Linked DNA regions of Flavivirga eckloniae. The protein of the gene in region 2 interacts with the protein of the main gene of each other region in a pairwise test. Links are inferred from orthologs where the notes say so. Each region holds a gene or a part of one and is shown on either strand. Other genes may lie near its edges.

What was found.
Region 1: the proteins of lpdA (region 2) and odhB interact in binary tests that used the Escherichia coli proteins (3 or more experiments, as listed by UniProt). The link is inferred for Flavivirga eckloniae from one-to-one orthologs.
Region 3: the proteins of lpdA (region 2) and C1H87_RS22975 interact in binary tests that used the Escherichia coli proteins (3 or more experiments, as listed by UniProt). The link is inferred for Flavivirga eckloniae from one-to-one orthologs.

The regions. Positions count from the first base shown.
Region 1 is NZ_CP025791.1:2,411,104-2,415,058, reverse strand. Bases 823-3,678 are described here. They hold odhB (2-oxoglutarate dehydrogenase complex dihydrolipoyllysine-residue succinyltransferase), read left to right. Parts: upstream 823-1,574; coding sequence 1,575-2,783; downstream 2,784-3,678. Other genes in these bases: C1H87_RS09805 (helix-turn-helix domain-containing protein), read left to right, coding at 3,510-3,678; C1H87_RS09815 (2-oxoglutarate dehydrogenase E1 component), read left to right, coding at 823-1,528. Outside these bases: more of C1H87_RS09815, read left to right, coding at 1-822; more of C1H87_RS09805, read left to right, coding at 3,679-3,955. UniProt on the Escherichia coli protein: E2 component of the 2-oxoglutarate dehydrogenase (OGDH) complex which catalyzes the second step in the conversion of 2-oxoglutarate to succinyl-CoA and CO(2).
Region 2 is NZ_CP025791.1:700,063-704,003, reverse strand. What follows is about bases 709-3,550. They hold lpdA (dihydrolipoyl dehydrogenase), read left to right. Parts: upstream 709-1,350; coding sequence 1,351-2,751; downstream 2,752-3,550. Other genes in these bases: C1H87_RS02905 (DUF6520 family protein), read left to right, coding at 3,027-3,323; C1H87_RS02915 (S41 family peptidase), read left to right, coding at 709-1,265. Outside these bases: more of C1H87_RS02915, read left to right, coding at 1-708; C1H87_RS02895 (adenylate/guanylate cyclase domain-containing protein), read right to left, coding at 3,727-3,941. UniProt on the Escherichia coli protein: Lipoamide dehydrogenase is a component of the glycine cleavage system as well as of the alpha-ketoacid dehydrogenase complexes.
Region 3 is NZ_CP025791.1:5,605,057-5,609,224, reverse strand. Bases 277-3,345 are described here. They hold C1H87_RS22975 (ATP-dependent helicase), read right to left. Parts: upstream 2,956-3,345; coding sequence 598-2,955; downstream 277-597. Other genes in these bases: C1H87_RS22970 (amidohydrolase), read left to right, coding at 3,254-3,345; C1H87_RS22980 (alpha/beta fold hydrolase), read left to right, coding at 277-510. Also shown: more of C1H87_RS22980, read left to right, coding at 1-276; more of C1H87_RS22970, read left to right, coding at 3,346-4,168. UniProt on the Escherichia coli protein: A helicase with DNA-dependent ATPase activity. Unwinds DNA duplexes with 3'-5' polarity. Translocates on single-stranded DNA with 3'-5' polarity. Initiates unwinding more efficiently from a nicked substrate than double-stranded DNA.

The DNA.
Region 1 (3,955 bases), 1.7 Mb from region 2 along the record:
CGATGATGCTGAAGCTGTTGTACATGCTGTGGAGATGGCCTTGGAATATAGAATGCACTATAAAAAAGATGTGTATATCGATTTATTAGGATATCGTAAGTATGGTCATAATGAGGGTGACGAACCCCGTTTTACACAGCCAAACTTATATAAATACATATCAAAACACCCTAATCCCTTTAAAATATACTCCGACAGATTAATTGCCGAGAATACTGTAGATAAAGCTTATGTAGATAAGATTGTTGCAGATTTTAAAGAAACGTTGGAAAGGGAATATACGAAAGCTAAAGAAGCAAAATCTTCTAAGGTTAGGGAATTTATGCAAGAGCGATGGAAAGCATTTGAACGTAAAGGTTTGGATGCCATGCTTGAACCGGCAGAAACCATGTACCCTAAGAATAAGTTAGAAGGTATTTCAAAAATAATATCAACAGTTCCGGAAGGGGTTAAGTTTTTACGTAAAGCGGAAAGAATTCTTGATGGACGTAAAAAGATGGCTTTTGAAACAGACACTCTCGATTGGGGAATGGCCGAAACTTTAGCTTATGGTAGTTTAATGGAAGAGGGCTTTAATGTGCGTATTTCGGGACAGGATGTAGAGCGTGGAACGTTTAGCCATCGTCATGCTATTTTGCGTGATGAAATATCGGAAGAACGTATTAACTTATTAAATACAAACCCTGAAAATAAAGGGGAAATGCATATCTACAATTCCTTTTTATCTGAATATGGCGTACTTGGATTCGATTATGGTTATGCCATGGCTAATCCGAATACATTAACCATATGGGAAGCCCAGTTTGGTGATTTTAGTAATGGAGCTCAAATTATTTTCGACCAATATTTATCGGCAGCAGAGGATAAATGGAAAGCACAAAATGGAATAGTAGTTTTATTACCTCATGGATATGAAGGGCAAGGATCTGAGCATTCATCGGCTAGAATAGAACGTTATTTACAATTGTGTGGTATGGATAATATGATTGTTGCAGATTGTACTACGCCAGCAAACTTTTTCCACCTGTTGCGTCGTCAAATGAAACGAGATTTTAGAAAACCATTGGTTGTATTTACACCAAAGAGTTTATTGCGTCATCCAAAAGCAGTATCGTCTATGGATGAATTGGCAACTGGTAAATTTGAAGAAGTTATTGATGATACGATTGCCCCTAAAAACGTAAAAAAACTGGTTTTCTGTACTGGTAAATTCTATTACGATTTATTGGCAGCAAGAGAATCATTGCAAAGAGAGGATGTTGCATTGGTAAGAATTGAGCAATTGTTCCCATTACATTTAGAAAGTATACAGAAGGTTATTGATAGGTATCCAAATGTAGAAAAGTATGTTTGGGCACAAGAAGAGCCTAGAAATATGGGAGCTTGGAGTTTTATGGCTCAACGTATGGATTTGGTTAAGTTAGAAGTAGCATCCAGACCGTATAATTCGGTGCCAGCACCAGGGTCGAGTACGCGAGATAAGAGAAGACAGCAATCTGTAATCGATTCGGTTTTCAGTATCGACTAAAAAATATTAAAGAGAAACAATTCACATACAATTAAAATTATAAAGAATGATTTTAGAAATGAAAGTGCCTTCGCCGGGGGAATCCATTACAGAAGTGGAAATAGCTACATGGTTAGTAGAAGAGGGAGATTATGTTGAGAAAGATCAGGCTATAGCAGAGGTAGATAGTGATAAAGCAACATTGGAATTACCAGCAGAGGTTAGCGGAACTATTACGTTTAAAGCAGAAGAGGGTGATGCTGTAGAGGTTGGAGCTGTTGTTTGTTTAATCGATACAAGTGCAGAAAAACCTGAAGGAGGTGCGCCTAAAGCAGAGAGCAAAGAAGAAGCTCCAAAAACTGAAACACCAAAAGCTGCTGTTCCTGAAGCCAAAACATATGCTACAGGTTCGGCAAGTCCAGCTGCTAAAAAGATTTTAGCAGAAAAAGGTATAGAAGCGGCTTCCATTTCTGGAACAGGAAAAGATGGTAGGGTCACTAAAGAAGATGCTATAAATGCTGTGCCTTCTATGGGAACTCCAACTGGAGGAAATAGAGGTACATCACGAAGTAAAATGTCTATGTTACGTCGTAAGGTAGCAGAGCGTTTGGTTGAGGCTAAAAATACCACAGCCATGTTAACGACCTTTAACGAGGTAGACATGTCTCCGATTTTTGCACTACGTTCAGAATACAAAGAAACATTTAAGGCTAAACACGGTGTTGGTTTAGGTTTTATGAGTTTCTTTACATTAGCCGTAGTTAGAGCATTAAAAATGTATCCAGCGGTAAATTCAATGATCGATGGAAAGGAAATGATAAGTTATGACTTTTGTGATATTAGTATCGCTGTTTCCGGACCTAAAGGATTGATGGTTCCTGTAATGCGAAATGCAGAGAATTTAAGTTTTAGAGGTGTTGAGGCCGAAGTGAAACGTTTGGCTATTCGTGCCCGGGATGGACAAATTACGGTTGATGAAATGACTGGGGGAACATTTACAATATCTAATGGAGGTGTATTTGGTAGTATGTTATCTACCCCAATTATTAATCCACCACAAAGTGGTATTTTAGGAATGCATAATATTGTAGAGCGTCCGGTTGCGATTGATGGCAAAGTAGAAATACGTCCAATTATGTATGTAGCGCTTTCTTACGACCATAGAATTATTGATGGTAAAGAAAGTGTAGGGTTTTTAGTTGCTGTAAAAGAGGCTTTAGAAAATCCTGTAGAATTGTTAATGGATAATGATGTTAAGAAAGCGTTAGAACTCTAATACTTTTGTAATATAAAGAATAAAAGACACCTCCAATAGGGGTGTTTTTTATTGCTCAATATTTAAATGTTGTTCGATGATTTTTCTTTTGTTTTTAGAATAATAACAAGGAAATTTAGCTGACGAATATATGATAAAGTTTAAAAGTTGTTTATTAAACTATTTGAAATTGATACATTTTTGATACTTTAACACGTATAAATCCATTTTTTATATTTTTATGCAAATGTATAAGTCTGGAAAAATCATTAATTAAAACCTGTTGTATTTTTGAATTTTACTCTGATTGATATCATTCATATTCTTTCAATTTTTATACAAATTCCATTAATTATCGTCTTATTGTATAAAGGATATCGTTTAATCTCAAACAGGTTAATGGTTTTCTTTTTTTTTGCTCAAATTTTGAGTTCGTTAGAGGTGTTATGTTGGTTACATTTTGATTTCACATTCAAACCTTATCCTTTTTTAGCATATATCTCTTATCCTTTTTTCTTAGTTTGGGGACCGTGTATTTATTTATACATAAAGTCAGAAACAACTAATAACTTTAAATTTAAAAGGATATACTTACTCCATTACCTTCCTTTTATTTTAATAGCTATATATTCTATTTCCTTTTTTCACTTTGAATCCATAGAGGAAAAAAGACGAATTCTTTATTCTAAAGAAGTATTAAGTTTTTCCTTTAGAAAAGCGCTTAGTGTATTTATTGCTATTCAGGTTATGACATATAATATTCTTTCCATTTTTGCTTTGGAGCATTTTGCTAAAAAAAATGAGCTAAAAACAGCTCTCATTAAAACAAAAATAAAATGGAATAGATTTATTATTTATGGTTATTTTGTCGCTTGCATTTGTAATAATATAGCGGGCGTTATTTATTTTACTTCTGGATATAAAGAAACAACAACCTATCAATATGCTACTGCCATTTTATTCTTTTCATATTTTACTGTGATACTAATTAGAGCTCTCGTGGGATCCCATTTTGGAGAGCAGATAAAAATATCCAAAGCATCATCGTTTTCGAAAGAAGAGTTAAACAGGTTAAAGACCAGATTGGAGTTCCTCATGAATGATCAAAAACCTTTTTTGCAATTTAGCTTGACCTTATCTGAATTAGCCTCGAGAATGGAAATAAAAGAAAGGCAATTGTCACAATTTATTAA
Region 2 (3,941 bases):
AATGGTACACAAAAAAGGAACGAAAACAGTTGCTTAAGCGTAAGTTTGAATTTTATGCTTTAGATTTTGAATACTTACAAAACAAACTTTGGGTTAAAAGCACCAGAGGCAAGGACTCTACTGTTGTAGGTTGCGAAGTGGTTAAAATTGAAGACGATTTGGTTTCAGATTTAATAGATGTATATAAAACACGTTTTTCATCAGATGGCTATAATACCACATTGCATAACAGATATGTGGGACGCCGTTTTTCCAGTTTTTATTACAAGGATAAAGGTTATGTAGATAGCTTAAGGGTTACCTTTAAAAATGAGGACTCGTTATTTATAAAAACTTTGAGGCGAATAGAAAAGAAAAAGAAGTCTAAGAAGAAAGATTCTACTAAAATTGTAAAACCTGTAAAGTTAACTTCCGCAGAAAAAAAAGCCAATCGCATAGCAGCTAAAAAGAAACGAAAGTTTAACAGAATGCACGGCTTTATAAAAAAGTATAAAACGTATACACGAAACTTTCGTTTTGTAGAGGAAGCCGAAGATGTGGCTTATATGAAGCTAAGAGGGTTTACTAATGGTAATTACAAACGGTTCTACAAGGAAAGTTTTGCGAAGTTGGATTCTGCAAAAACGAAATATTTAATTTTAGATTTAAGAGATAATGGTGGTGGTAGAATAGCCGAAATAGACTATCTGTATTCACATTTAACCAATAAACAGTATAAGTTTATTGAAGATAGCGAAGTGAATAGTCGCATACCGTTCTTGAAATTTTTAATGAGTAATACTACGCCTAATAGTATAAAAGTGCTGTCTGGTTTGGCTTCTCCTGTAATTGTTGTTCAAAATTTAATAAGGACCAGAAAACAAGAAGGAAAGTTATATTACAGGTTTAGACAGACGAGACTTAGGGGCCCTAGACCTTTACATTTTACGGGAGATATTTATGTGCTGATTAACGGGAATTCATTTTCGGCTTCCTCATTAATATCCACACATTTAAAAGCTACAAAAAGAGCCACTTTTGTTGGTGAAGAAACAGGGGGCGCTTATAATGGCACTGTTGCCGGAATTTATAAGCTATACGAACTGCCAAATACCAAACTAAAAATTAGGATGGGTATGATGCAAATAGAAGCACCACAAAAACAAAGTCCCGATGGTTATGGCGTAATGCCAGATATTGAAATTTCATCCTCAATTATTGACAGAAACCTAAAAAAAGACCCCGAGTTTGATTGGGTTATAAAAGATATTGAGCGTAAACGATAAGAGTCGTATTTTTTATTGCCTTACCATAAAACATTTGTATTTTTACGATCTGTATTAAAAAAATAAAAAACTTCAAATAAACTTTATGAATTCATACGATGTAGCCGTAATAGGTTCAGGTCCTGGAGGATATGTAGCAGCAATACGTTGTGCGCAATTAGGAATGAAAACAGCCATTATAGAAAAGTACTCAACGTTAGGGGGAACTTGTTTAAATGTTGGTTGTATACCAAGTAAAGCCCTTTTAGATTCTTCCCATCATTACGAAGATGCGGTAAAGCATTTTGAAGAGCATGGTATAGAAATACCAGGGGATATTAAGGTGAATTTAGAAAAAATGATTGCTCGTAAGCAGGCTGTAGTTGATCAAACTATTGGTGGTGTCGATTTCTTGATGAAGAAAAATAATATCGATGTTTATCAAGGTTTAGGAAGTTTTAAAGATGCCACACATATTACGATTTCGGGAGATGAAACTACCGAAATTGAAGCCAAAAACACGATTATAGCAACTGGAAGTAAACCTTCAAGTTTGCCATTTATAAATATTGATAAAGAGCGCGTTATAACATCTACAGAAGCTTTAAAACTTAAAGAAATACCAAAACATTTAATTGTTATTGGTGGAGGTGTTATTGGTTTAGAGCTTGGACAGGTATATAAAAGATTAGGTGCAGACGTTTCGGTTGTTGAATTTATGGATCGTATTATTCCAACCATGGATGCAGGCCTATCTAAAGAGCTTAATAAAGTTTTAAAGAAGCAGAAGTTTAAAATTAACGCATCGCATAAAGTAAAATCTGTGGAACGTGTAGGTGATGAAGTTATCGTAAAAGCAGACAATAAAAAAGGTGAAGAGGTAGAGTTTAAAGGCGATTATTGTTTAGTGTCTGTAGGACGTCGTCCTTATACAGATGGTTTAAATGCCGAAGCAGCAGGCGTAAAGTTAAATGATAGAGGACAGGTTGAGGTAAATGATCATTTACAAACAAGTGCTTCTAACATTTATGCTATAGGAGATGTTATAAAAGGGGCTATGTTAGCACACAAAGCGGAAGAAGAAGGTGTATTTGTTGCAGAAACGTTAGCAGGACAAAAACCACATGTAGATTATAATTTAATTCCAGGAGTCGTTTATACATGGCCAGAAGTTGCTGCTGTTGGAAAAACAGAAGAGCAACTTAAAGAAGCTGGAATCGAATACAAAAAAGGACAATTCCCTATGCGTGCTTTAGGAAGAAGTAGAGCGAGTATGGATTTAGATGGATTTGTAAAAGTGCTTGCAGATAAAACAACCGACGAAATTTTAGGTGTGCACATGGTAGGTGCCCGTGCTGCAGATATGATTGCAGAAGCCGTTGTGGCGATGGAATATAGAGCGTCTGCTGAGGATGTATCGCGTATGTCTCATGCACATCCTACATTTACTGAGGCTATCAAAGAAGCAGCTTTAGCAGCTACTGATGATAGAGCGCTGCATATGTGATTTGATAAAAAGCTTTTAAAATTTTTAAAAAGGTGTCCATTTAGGCACCTTTTTTTTTCAGTTCATTAGATATAGTCCTTTTTGTATAAGTGTTTATCCCTTACGATTATATTTTAATAGTTATTTTAAAATAGATATTAATATTGATTTTTCTTTGAAATTTCAAGTTATGTGCGACAGACAGAAATTAAATAACTTGATAAATATACTGCAGTCAGGGAGAAGACCGAAAACCTGTAAAAAAGAGTAGGTCATTAACTTTAAACGTCTATATTATGAAAACAAAACTTTTAAAACTTATTTTGCCAATATTTGTATTAGTACTGGCTATTATGGTTTCTTTTGCTTTTAGCTCTAATGAAAATAGTAGTGAAGAAGTAATACCAATTGCATGGTACACAGAATATACAGGTCATTGCTTTCAATTACCGTTTCCACCTGAAGATTGCGGTGTAGATTATGTAGGCCCCATTTGTACAACTCAAATATTGCAACCTGTGCCACCTTATTTAGTTACAAAAGACTTGTATCGTTATATTGGGTGTTCTGTACTTTTATTCCGACCCTTTTAGTCTCAGTAATTATTAATGAAGGATCCAGGTTTTAGGTTGGAGCCTCATTATAGGTACCTGTGCTGCATATATGATTGCAGAAGCAGTTGTGGCCATGGAATATAGAGCGTCTGCTGAGGATGTATCGCGTATGTCTCATGCGCATCCTACATTTACGGAGGCTATCAAAGAAGCAGCTTTAGCAGCTACTGATGATAGAGCGCTGCATATGTAATGTATTAATTTATATAAAGTAATAAGAAAGCGAACCTATTGAGTTCGCTTTTTTTATTGCTGTTTTTGAATATGTAAAGTATTCCCATTCATATAGATATTATTGGATTAATAATTTTTGCAGGGATTTGTTTTGGTCTTTTTAGATCCTATTTTCTAATTAGAAGGTTAACTAGTATTCGTGTCTTAACTAATCAAAAACCACCTTATACAACTGTATATGATGGTTTTTCCCGCGAAGTAATAAGTTATCAATTTTAATACAGGAAAACCGATGGTCTTCTACTAGTTTTTCTGAAAGCGCTTCCGAGATAAGCACTTTAGAATTAAATTTATTGCACTCTGCCTGTATACGTGCCGAGGTGTTTAAAATATCGCCGGTATGGATGAGGTCTTTTTTAATAA
Region 3 (4,168 bases), 4.9 Mb from region 2 along the record:
AAAAGAATCAAAGGGCTTATTTTATCTGCTTCTGGTGGCATTGATATGGGAATTTTTTCAAGAATCAATATTGAAGCAAGACTAACAAAAACAGAAAGAGATTCCTTAAACTATTGGAACGATAAAATTTCAAACGGAAACACAACCCTACATGCAAAATTACAAAGAGGCAAGTTTTTAGCCCCTGCCTATGTATATGATAAATCTTTTACACCTATAATTTCCAAAAGATTAACACAATTGAATTCTGCCGTTAGCCAATTGGTTTTTCAAAACATGAGAGCTATTAACTTTGATTGCTCAAAAGGATTAAAAGATGTTAAGGCACCCGTTCTGATTATTCAAGGTAAAGAAGATATCGTTGATAAAATAACGGCAGAAACGTCGGCAAATGCATTTCAAAACTCAAAGTTAGTTATACTTGAAAAATGTGGGCATTATGGATGGTTGGACCAACCAAAAGCATACTTTGAAAACATTAATACATACTTAGGAAAAGTAAAAAATTAAACAACAACGTGACCAAAAGATTCCCTGTCGGCAGGCAGATTCGTTTCACTCTGAATGAAACACGAACCCATACATCATTACAAAAAATTACCCCACAACCTCTAACTTAGCAAAGCGCAGCAATAACTTTTTAACACCACCATGCTGAAAATTGATTTCAGCCTTAACATCGGCTCCAGTACCTTCAATTTTCATAACCTCTCCCGCACCAAAACGCATGTGCTTAACAATATTTCCTACCGCAAGTTTACTATCAAATAAATTCGTGTTTTCTGTAGTTTTGCTAACCGGTTTTAAGTTTTTAGGCTGTGTAACCTGAAATTTTTCAGGTGCTTTTTTAGTCGATCCTTTTTTAAGCACCACTTGTTTAGCTGGCTTAAATCTAAGTTTATCTGGAGACACCTTACTTTTTTGTTCGGTAGGAACATCCCCAAAAATATCGGCATCTAACATAGGATTAAAACGGCGTTCCTCAGGAGGTGTTAAAACCTCTAAATATTGTTCATCAATTTCTTCAATAAAACGGCTAGGATCAGAATCCACAAGCTTACCCCAACGGTATCTCGATAGCGCATATGTTAAATATGCTTGCTTTTCAGCACGAGTTAAAGCCACATAAAACAATCGGCGCTCCTCCTCTAGTTCACTGCGCGTATTCATACTCATAGCACTAGGGAATAAATCTTCTTCCAAACCAACAATATATACATATGGAAACTCGAGCCCTTTAGCTAAGTGAATAGTCATAAGCGACACCCGATCCATGTCCTCACCTTTATCGTTATCTAAATCGGTCGCCAAGGCTACATCTTCCAAAAACTCCGCTAAAGATCCTGTTGAATCGACAATCTCTTTCTGCCCTTCCACAAAATCCTTCATACCATTTAAGAGTTCTTCAATGTTTTCCATACGGGTAACACCTTCTGGAGTACCATCTTTATTAAACTCTTTTATAAGTCCGCTCGTTCTTGTAACATGCTCAGCCAATTCAAACACATCGGCGGTTTGATTTAATACCTGATAGCTTTCTATTAAGGTTACAAAATTCTGGAGTTTGGTTTTAGTCCCGGAATTAATCTTAACATCGGTTTTATCAATGTTCTTCATCACCTCAAACATGGTGCGGTTGTAACCATTAGCAGAAACAATTAATTTATCTACCGTTGTTTGGCCAATACCACGAGGCGGGAAATTAATCACACGTTTTAAAGCCTCTTCATCGGCGGGATTAATAATAAGCCTGAGGTAAGACAACACATCCTTTATCTCCTTACGCTGATAAAACGACAATCCACCATAAATTCGATACGGTATATCACGCTTACGCAACGCATCCTCAATAGAACGCGACTGCGCATTCGTTCTATATAAAATTGCAAAATCGCCATTCTTTAGCTGGTTTTGCATCTTGGTTTCAAAAATAGTACTAGCAACATAACGACCTTCGTCTGCATCAGTTAACGAACGGTTTACCTTTATTTTGCCTCCTTCATCATTAGCCGTCCAAACCACTTTGTCTAGTTTCGTTTGGTTCTTATCGATAACCGAATTTGCTGCATTAACGATATTCTTTGTAGAACGATAATTCTGCTCCAACCTGAATACCTTCACGTCATCATAATCCTTCTGGAAATTCAAAATGTTATTAATATTAGCACCACGGAAAGCATAAATACTCTGCGCATCATCTCCCACCACACATATATTTTGAAACTTATCAGACAACGCTCTTACAATCAAATATTGCGAGTGGTTGGTATCCTGATACTCATCAACTAAAATATATTTAAAACGATTTTGATACTTTGCTAAAACCTCTGGGAATCGTGTTAACAACTCGTTGGTTTTTAACAATAAGTCGTCAAAATCCATAGCACCGGCCTTAAAGCAACGATCTACATATTCTTTATAGATCTCCCCCATTCTAGGGCGTCTCGCCATAGCATCCGCTTCCTTAAGTTCAGGGTTTTGAAAATACGCCCGCACCGTAATCAAACTGTTTTTGTACGATGAAATTCTGGAACGTACCTGCTTATATTTGTAAATATCTTTATCAAGATTCATTTCCTTAATAATAGACGCAATTAATCTATCAGAATCTTGAGTATCATAAATGGTAAAATTGCTCGGGTATCCCAATTTATCTGCCTCAATCCTTAAAATTTTAGCAAACACCGAGTGAAAAGTACCCATCCATAAATTTTTGGCTTCACTAGTTCCAACAATAGAAGCAATACGCTCTTTCATTTCGCGAGCCGCTTTATTGGTAAAAGTCAGGGATAAAATATTAAACGCGTCAATGCCCTTACTCATCATATAAGCAATACGATACGTAAGCACACGTGTTTTTCCAGATCCCGCTCCCGCAATAACTATCATAGGACCATCAATTTGAATTGTGGGCTCCAATTGCGCTTCATTTAGCTGACTTAAATACTTTTCCAAACCATTAAAATTTTACGACGTGAAAATAACCATTGTTAACCTTTTAATTAAAGGGAATTATTAATAATTATAAACAATCATAACTTATATCAATTCTGATGTAAAATTACACATAAGAAAATAGAATATTTTTGTGTTAGTCGAAAAATAAAACTCAAGTGTGGCCTTAGTTACGGTTTAGTTTTATGATAAAGCATGACGAAAAAAGAACTATTTTATTTGAGTCATTTTTAGTTAGAAATGGTATAGCATCTACTTTTTGAATATCTTTAGCTTCAAATATTCAAAATTAGCATTTATGAAATACTTTTTTTTGGCATGTATTCTCTTTGTAGTTGCTAGAACTCAAGGACAAAACGATTTAGAGCAACAATTTATAGACATTGAAAGTAAGGTTATTGAATGGAGACATCATTTCCATAAAAACCCGGAACTATCAAACAGAGAGTTTAAAACTGCTGAAAAAATTGCTAAACATTTAAAATCCCTAGGTATTAAAGTTCAAACAGGAGTTGCGCATACAGGTGTTGTTGGTATTTTAAAAGGAAAAAATCCAGGAAAAGTCATTGCTTTACGTGCCGATATTGATGCGCTGCCAGTTACCGAACGAAACGACCTCCCTTTTAAATCTGAAGTAAGAACCACGTTTTTAAATACAGAAACAGGTGTGATGCATGCTTGTGGTCACGATACACATACAGCCATATTAATGGGTGTAGCAGAAATACTCGCCAAAAACAAAGAAAAAATTAACGGAACGGTAAAATTTATTTTTCAACCTGCAGAAGAAGGCCCTCCTCCGGGAGAAGAAGGCGGAGCAAAACTCATGATTAAAGAAGGCGTATTAGAAAATCCAAAGGTAGATGCCATATTCGGATTGCATATACGATCAAACTACGAAGTGGGAACCATTTACTATAAAAAAGGAGGCATTATGGCTTCCGTAGAGCGTTTTTTAATTAATGTAAAAGGCAAGCAAACTCATGGTGGAAGGCCTTGGCAAGGCGTAGACCCTATTTTAATTTCTGCCAAAATTATTGATGGCTTACAAACTATAGTGAGTAGAGAATCTAAATTAGTAGACGAAGCAGCAGTAATTACAGTAGGAAAAATTACAGCTGGCACACGTTTTAACATCATACCAGAAAGTGCAGAATTAATAGGTACCGTAAGAACTTTAGATCCCAAAATGAAAGCGCATATTGAGCGCCGC